2 regions of the Arthrobacter sp. KNU40 genome follow, and region 1 is predicted to be linked to the other one. Evidence: riboswitches for the same ligand, from Rfam matches in the RefSeq annotation. Region 1 holds a riboswitch; the other holds the start of a gene.
What was found. Region 1 has a riboswitch for cyclic di-AMP ahead of ACSKT0_RS03850 (M23 family metallopeptidase). Riboswitches for the same ligand answer to the same signal wherever they lie in the genome.

Region 1 (3,873 bases):
ACCAGGACCAAGGCGCCGTCGTCACTGCCCTGAACCCGCTTGACCGGAGCGGCCACGCCCGTCGAAGTCTCGTTCTGCGGCCATGCGTATACGTCCACGCCTGCTTCGGCCTGTGAAACCGGCCGGGTGCCAGGCTCAGACTTGATGATGGACGAAGCTTCAAGGAAAGGTGCCTTGTTGGTTGCCGAAGCGAACTTGGAACCGAACTCACCGAAAGAGAGGTGCTGGGCCTTCTTCTCGACCAGGCCGAAGCTGGCGACGTCCCAGAACGCGGTGGAGCCTCCGACGCCGAGGATCACCTCGTAGCCCTCGGGCGCACGGAAGAACTGGCTGAGTCCCTCCCGGACGGAGCCCACCAGGTTCTTGACGGGCGCCTGGCGGTGGGAGGTGCCGAGGATCGTCGTCGAGGCGGCGGAAAGGGCCTCGATCTGCTCCGGGCGGACCTTGGAGGGCCCGGCGCCGAAGCGGCCGTCCTTGGGCAGCAAATCGGCGGGGATAGTGATGCTGTTGTCGCTCACGGGATGCTCCAATGGTGAAGTAGCGGCCTAGATGGGTCGTGGCAGGTGGCAAGCTGCCCCTTCGACTCCCCAATTCTGCCTGAAGCCGCAGGCGGGGGCAGAACCGAAGCTGTCATAGTCCGCCACGTGGAAAGCACTTGGTCGGCTGGCTCGGGTCAAGCGCCGGAATTATCCGGAGTAATTCCAAATAAGCTAAGCTTGGAGCTGGCGAAAATACGCTAGATACTGCGCTCGAGGAGCTGAGCTGGATGACGGATCTGATCGATACCACTGAGATGTATCTTCGGACCATTTTGGAGCTTGAAGAAGAGAACATCGTGGCTCTTCGCGCACGCATCGCCGAGCGCTTGCGGCACTCGGGCCCAACCGTTTCCCAGACGATCGGACGGATGGAGCGCGACGGTCTGGTGATTGTGTCCAACGACAGGCACCTTGAGCTGACTGAAACGGGCCGGAAACGCGCCACCGAGGTCATGCGCAAGCACCGGCTCGCCGAACGGCTCCTGGCAGATGTGATTGGACTGGACTGGGCCTACGTCCACGATGAAGCATGCCGCTGGGAGCATGTCATGAGTGAGCGCGTGGAACGGCGGCTCTATGAACTGCTTGACCACCCCACGGAATCGCCTTACGGCAACCCCATTCCCGGACTCGAAGCGCTGGGCGGAGTCGCGTCCCACGCCTTTACCGATGGCGTGGTCAATCTACTTGACGCGATGAACGAATACTCACCTGAAAACAGGGTCACCGTCAGTCGACTGGCTGAACCGATCCAGGTGGAGCCTGAACTTCTGGTGCAGCTGGACGAGGGCGGAATCCGCCCCGGCGCCAGGGTTTCCCTGGAACGTGTGGGGGAGTACATCTCCGTTCGCGTGCCCAATATCGACGGCGCATTGGAGCTGCCGCCCGAGGTTGCCTCGCACGTTTTTGTCACGGTCGCCTAGCTGGCCCGCCGATGCGGTTGGCAAATATAACGAAATTATTACCGCGGGGGCTTGATCCCCTATAGTTAAATACTGGCGCCGATACCAAAGCGTTACCTGATCCGAAGCCGAGTTCTGCCAGCGGATCAGGTGGATTAGTCCATTCACTGGCAGAAACGGAGGAACCACCATTGGCTGTCGAAAGACGGCCTTGGGGTGAAGTCCGTAGCGGAAGTGCAAACAGCGCAAGGCCCCTCCGGGTACCTTGCGTTTCGTGCCCTTCGCACGGACCGGGTCCACGATCTCTCTGGCCCGAATCCGACAGCTAACTTCGCAGGCTTGCCAGAGAGGAAAACCTTGACCACGCAGAACACCAGGGGCCGCAGGCGCGCGTCCGGTCCTACTGCTGTGCTGCGGAGCGCAAGCGCCGTCGAGCACGACAGGCCCCGCGATCCCCATCGCGAACTTCGTCGCCGCAAGGGTCCCTTGCGGCAGATGGCCGAGTTCGCCGCCGCAAGCGGAGCAGGACAGAAGGCCGGAGTGGCCCTTGCCGCTACAGGCCTCATCCTGACGGTCGCCTTGCCGGGCGCCGGCGCTATGACGGCCACGCCCGAGTCAAACCAAACCGCCTTGGCAGTGGGCACCCAGCCTGAGATTCCGGCCGCGGCAAGCGCCACGATCGACTTCAGCCGTGCTGCGGTTTCCACCACTGCCGATCCGGACAGCAAGCTCAAGCAGCTCCTGAGCGCGCAGTCCGTCGGCACTATCAAGACGTCGTCATCCAAGGGCACCCTGGGGGCGCCTCTCGACGCCCTGACAACGGCCTCGCCTTTCGGCTACCGCGTGAATCCCATCACGGGCGGCTTGGGAGAGTTCCATAGAGGCCAGGACTTCGTGGCCCAGTGCGGCACCCAGGTCCATGCTGCCGCGGCCGGCAAGGTCACTTTCGCCGGCTGGCATCCGTATGGCGGCGGAAACCGCATTGTGGTGGACCACGGCAACGGCCTGGAAACCACGTACAACCATTTGTCGTCCTTCAACGTCCAGGTGGGCCAGACGGTCAGCCGCGGCGATGTCATCGCATTGAGCGGCACCACCGGCGCCTCCACGGGCTGCCACCTCCACTTTGAAGTCATGGTCAACGGCGACGTCGTTGACCCCCTGGGCTGGCTGTAGCCAATCCGATGGAAGCCTCTCGCATGCTTGTCACGCTCCGTGACCTGAATGTGACATTCAATCAAAACTCATGTACCGTCTAAGACGCATCAACTTTTAGAGAGTTGATGCACTCGAGTGGATTGCCTAGCTCTGCCACTGCTCGAGGTTCCGTTCGCAAAACATCGTCTGGCAGAGGCGGGGGACCCAACTTTTGGTCATCTTCACCGATGGCCTTGGGGTTAAGTCGCACAACTTCCGAGAGGGAGAAGTGTGGCCGGATGACTCCCATCCGAATCCGACAGCTTACCTCGCGGGCATAGGGAGAGGCCTCTTAACGTGTCTTCACGCTCTACTGTTGCGCGCCACCGTGCCGCGGTCACCAAGACCAACTCGCTTGCCGTTATCGCTAAGACTGTCGGCAGCAACGCCGGTGGCGTAGGCCGTCAGGCAGCGGTTATCGCAGCTGCTTCCGGTCTGGTGCTTACTAGCGGTATCGCAGCCAACGCTGCAGAAACCAACGTCCCCCGCGAGTCCACTTCGACCTCCGCCCTGGAAGTCCAGTCCATCGCCCAAGCCAGCATTTCGGCTGACTCGTCCGTCGCCATCAAGTACGAGCGCCCGGCGGTCTCCACCGAAGCTGCTCCGGTTGTCGCAGCTCCGGTTGCCACGCAGGAAGCTGCTCCGGTTGCCACGCAGGCTGCAACGGGTGCCGCTACCGGCTCCTCGACGCTCTCTGTCACCGCTGCTGTTTCACCCGCCACGAAAGTTGCCAGCGGCAAGGGCGCAGCGATTGCTGCCGCAGCTTACGCACAGCTTGGCGTTGCCCAGGACTGCACCGCCCTGGCTTCGAACTCCCTGGCCGCCGTTGGGATCAACTTCCACGGCTGGCCGGCAGACTACCTCTCCCTTGGCCGCACGGTCAGCGCTGCTGAAGCGCAGCCGGGCGACTTGGTCTACTACCAGAACGGTGGCATGGGCATGGCCCACATCGCCGTTTACGTCGGCAACGGCATGGCAGTCCACGGCGGCTGGAACGGTGGCACCACCGCCCTTTACAGCGTCAACGTTGGCTCCGGCCCGGTCTTCATCCGCGTTGGTGGCTAGATAGCTCCGGCTACATAGCTTCACTGGAACATCCCCGCTGGTCCGCCGGCGGGGATGTTCTGTTTTAACCAGCATGCGCTAAATCACTGCTCCAGGCAGTCTCAAAGGGACGATTCGAGGAGTAGCCCCCAGGTGCGTGAAAGGTTCCGGCCATGTGTCCGGCACATGAA
Region 2 (3,873 bases), 260 kb from region 1:
GCACCTGCCGGGCCCGTGCTTGCAGGAGTGATCGTGGAGGTCATGATGCTGCCGTTTCTGTGCGAGGTTTGGCTTGTGTGGTGGGTGCAGTTGCCTGCGCAGCAGGCTGCCGAAAGACCCAAAGTCGGAACAACAGGAAGCGGACCGCAGTGGCGGCGAGGTTCGCTGCGACCACGGTGAGGAGCTCGCCCCAGCGGTCCGGCGTCGTCGTGCTGTGCACCAAGGCGAGTGCCCCGGAGGTGAGTGCGAGGCCGATCCCGAACACAATCAGCCCCTCGAAGTGGTGCCGAACGGGATTGCCGCCCTGGATGCCGAAGGTGAAGCGCCGGTTGGCGCCGGTATTTGCGATGGCCGTGACGAGCAGCGCCAGGAAGTTGGCCAGCTGCGGGTCCATGAATCCGCGGCAGAACAGGAAGATGAGCACATAGGCGAGGGTGGACGCAGCGCCGATCGCGGTGAACCGGACCAGCTGTCCGAAAAGACTGCTGCGCGGGTTCTGCTCGGCGGTGCGGGACGACGCCGGGAGCGGCCCGCGTGCAAGCGCTGCTCGCAATTCCGGAATGGGGATGCGGCCCGAGACGAGATCCCGGGTGAGCCGGACCATGCCGCGGACGTCGGCCAGGGCGGTGCGTACCACGTCGACGCTAGAATTGGGATCGTCGATCCAGTCAACGGGAACTTCGTGGACCCGGAGGCCGCAGCGTTCGGCGAGGACCAGGAGCTCAGTGTCGAAGAACCACGAGTTGTCCATGGTGTGGGGGAGGATCTGCTGTGCGACGTCTGCCCGGATCGCTTTGAAGCCGCACTGGGCATCGCTGAAGCGGGCGCCCATGAACGAGTGCAGCATCAGGTTGTAGCTGCGCGAAATGAACTCGCGCTTGGGGCCGCGGACAACCCGCGAGTTGCGTGTGAGACGTGTGCCAATCGCGAGGTCCGAATGGCCGGAGATGAGCGGCGCCAAAAGGGGCGCCAGTGCGGCGAGGTCCGTGGAAAGATCCACGTCCATGTACGCCAGAACCGGCGACGGCGATGCGAGCCACACCTTGCGAAGGGCGTTGCCGCGTCCCTTCTCCTCAAGATGGACAACCGCGAGCTCAGGCAGTTCCCTGGCCACGCGCTCCGCGATTTTCAAGGTGCTGTCCGTGCTCGCGTTGTCCGCCACTGTGATGCGGAAGCCATGCGGGAAGGATTCGCGCAAATGGCCGTGTAGCCTGCGCAGGCACTCTTCGAGGTCGCGCTCCTCGTTGAAGACGGGGATGGTGACATCGAGGACGGGGACGGCGGTGTGGGTGTCCACCGGGGCACGCCGTCCGCTGCGTTGGACGGGGGTCTTAGCCTTGATGGGAAGGCCCGGCGGCACCACCGCGGGGTCCTTCAGGGTTCCGGAGGTGGATTCGATGAGCGTCATGTATCCACAGTGCCGTTGCAGAATATGAAGGCTTTAGGCGGAACCTGTGACGTGGCTGTGGATGCGCCACCCGCGTGGCAATTCACATGCCTGGCCAAAGAACGCAAAGGGCCGCCCCCGAAGGGACGGACCTCGATGTATTTTGCGCGTGGCTCTTGGTTTAGTACCAGTTATGGGCCAAGTGGAAGGACCATGCCGCGGACGGCGATCCGTAGCGTTCCTTGATGTAGTTCAGGCCCCAGCGGATCTGCGTCTGGTAGTTGGTCTGCCAGTCGGCGCCTTCGGACGCCATCTTTTCGGCCGGCAGCGACTGCCCAATGCCGTAAGCGCCACTGGAGGAGTTGGTGGCAGTGGTGCGCCAATCCGATTCCTTGTTCCACAAGGTGATCAGGGCTGACATCTCGCCCTGTCCCCAACCGTAGGAGGGAAGGATGCTTGCGGCATAAGCCTGGGCGCCGGAGGGATCATCGACGGCGACGGGTGCGGCCGGGGCTGCCGGAGCTGCGGGTGCAACGGGGGCAGGGGGTGCCACGGGCGCGGCCGGTGCGGCAGCCTGGGCCGCGACGGCGGCCGGAGCGGGGGCGGGTGCCTGGCTCGGCGTCGGCGTGGCGCTGGCCTTGGGGCTCGCGCTCGCCGACGGCGTGGCTGAGTGGTCTGCCGTGCGGGATTCGGACGTGCGGGTCATGTCCTGGGTATTGATGGCTTGACCGGCGGCCTGGGTGGCGGCACCTGCACCGAGGAACACGGCAACGACGCCGGCAACAACTGCCATGCGCTGGCCGGTGCCGAGGTTCGACGCGGCACGCCTCAAAGTGGAGCGTGACTTGTTATTCCGGGCAGGTTCGCCGCGGTGGCGCGCAACAGGGCGCGACTGATTCCTTGAATCAGACATGGTGATTGCCTCTCGACGCCTGCGGAGTTAGCTGTCGGATTCGGATGAGGTCATCCGGCCGTGGCCACAGCGGAACGTGGCGGTACGGCTTCACCCCTAGGGCTGGCTCAACATGAGCGCTTGCCCGGAGACCTGGGTCCCCCGTCTCTGCCTGGACTGATGGGCACCGGGGAGTGGCAGAGCTCGGCGCCTACCCGGCGGTGGCCGGAATGATCCAGCGCACCCATTCGACGGTACAGGAGGATCTTACTTAAGTCACATTTAGGTAACGGAGATCACGACGTCGGTGCGTCGACTTGCGCTCGCCGCGCACCGGCGTCGCGCCCGCCAGAGCGGCCTTTCAGGCCGTGGCGGTCCTGAGCGCCGGAAGACGCACGGCGAACTCCGTCCGTCCGGGCCGCGAGGCCACTTCGACCGTGCCGCCATGCGCCTGGACAATGGATTCCACGATCGACAAGCCGAGCCCGGACGTGCCCTCGGAACCGGAGCGGGCGGCGTCGGCACGGGCAAAGCGCGAGAAGATCCTGCCTTGGAATTCAGGCGGGATGCCCGGCCCGTTGTCAGTCACGGTCACCACTGCGCTGCCGTCGGCAGAGCGCATGACGCCGGTGACCACGGTGGTTCCCGCCTCCGTGTGTTTACGGGCGTTGGAGAGCAGATTCGCCAAAACCTGGTGGAGTTGAGTGGTGTCGCCGCGGACCGTGAGAGGCTCGTCCGGGAGCTTGAGCTGCCAGATGTGCTCGGGGGCCATGACTTTCTCGTCGCTGACGGTTTCGATCACCAACTGCGTGAGATCCACATCGGTGAACTCGGGGGCCTTCCCTTCGTCCAGCCGGGCCAACAAGAGGAGGTCCTCCACGAGGGTGGTCATGCGTTCCGACTGACTCTGCACCCGGCCCAGCGACTTGCGCCCGTCCTCGGTGAACGTCTCCGTCATGCGCAAGAGCTCGGTGTAGCCGCGGATGGCGGTCAGCGGAGTGCGCAGCTCGTGTGAAGCGTCGGCCACGAACTGGCGCACCTTTGTTTCGCTTTGCTGGCGCGCCTCTAGGGCGCTGGACACGTTGTCCAACATCAAGTTCAAAGCGTGGCCGACGCTTCCCACTTCCGTGCTCGGGTGGGCCGCCGACGCCGGAACGCGCACAGCGAGTGCCACCTCACCGGCGTCGAGCGGAAGCTTCGACACCTTCGTGGCGACGTCGGAGAGCTGCTCCAAGGGGCGCATGGTCCGGCGGATCAGCACGGTTCCGGCCAGCCCGATCAGGACCAGTCCGCCCAAGGAAACCAGCACCATGGTCCAGACGAGTGAGGCCTCGGTGTCCTCTTTCGAGGCGAGCGGCAGCCCCGTGATGACAACATCGCCGTAGGGAGTTTCGGTGGCCACCAGCCGGTAGCCGCCATTGGACAGGGTGCGATCAACCGGGCGGCCATCGGAGGGGAGCGCCGACAGGATTCGAGCGTCGCTGGGCGACAACGGCGCACGGGTGGCATCAGAGGACAGGAATCCAGCATCGGTGCTCACCTGACCTGCGAGAATACGCGCATTCAGGGTGCCGATGCTTTGGCCCCGGGGGTC

Region 2: linked by a shared signal. The riboswitch ahead of ACSKT0_RS02600 (hypothetical protein) and the one ahead of ACSKT0_RS03850 (M23 family metallopeptidase) in region 1 are both predicted to bind cyclic di-AMP.

Annotation. Positions count from the first base shown of each region.
Region 1 is NZ_CP195850.1:795,923-799,795, forward strand. Features, by position in the region: gene serC (phosphoserine transaminase) at 1-518, opposite strand, end outside; gene ACSKT0_RS03845 (metal-dependent transcriptional regulator) at 767-1,462, shown strand; cyclic di-AMP (ydaO/yuaA leader) riboswitch at 1,589-1,796, shown strand; gene ACSKT0_RS03850 (M23 family metallopeptidase) at 1,799-2,617, shown strand; cyclic di-AMP (ydaO/yuaA leader) riboswitch at 2,763-2,930, shown strand; gene ACSKT0_RS03855 (NlpC/P60 family protein) at 2,936-3,703, shown strand.
Region 2 is NZ_CP195850.1:531,510-535,382, forward strand. Features, by position in the region: gene ACSKT0_RS02590 (ArnT family glycosyltransferase) at 1-44, opposite strand, end outside; gene ACSKT0_RS02595 (glycosyltransferase) at 41-1,408, opposite strand; gene ACSKT0_RS02600 (hypothetical protein) at 1,569-2,300, opposite strand; cyclic di-AMP (ydaO/yuaA leader) riboswitch at 2,303-2,476, opposite strand; gene ACSKT0_RS02605 (ATP-binding protein) at 2,641-3,873, opposite strand, start outside.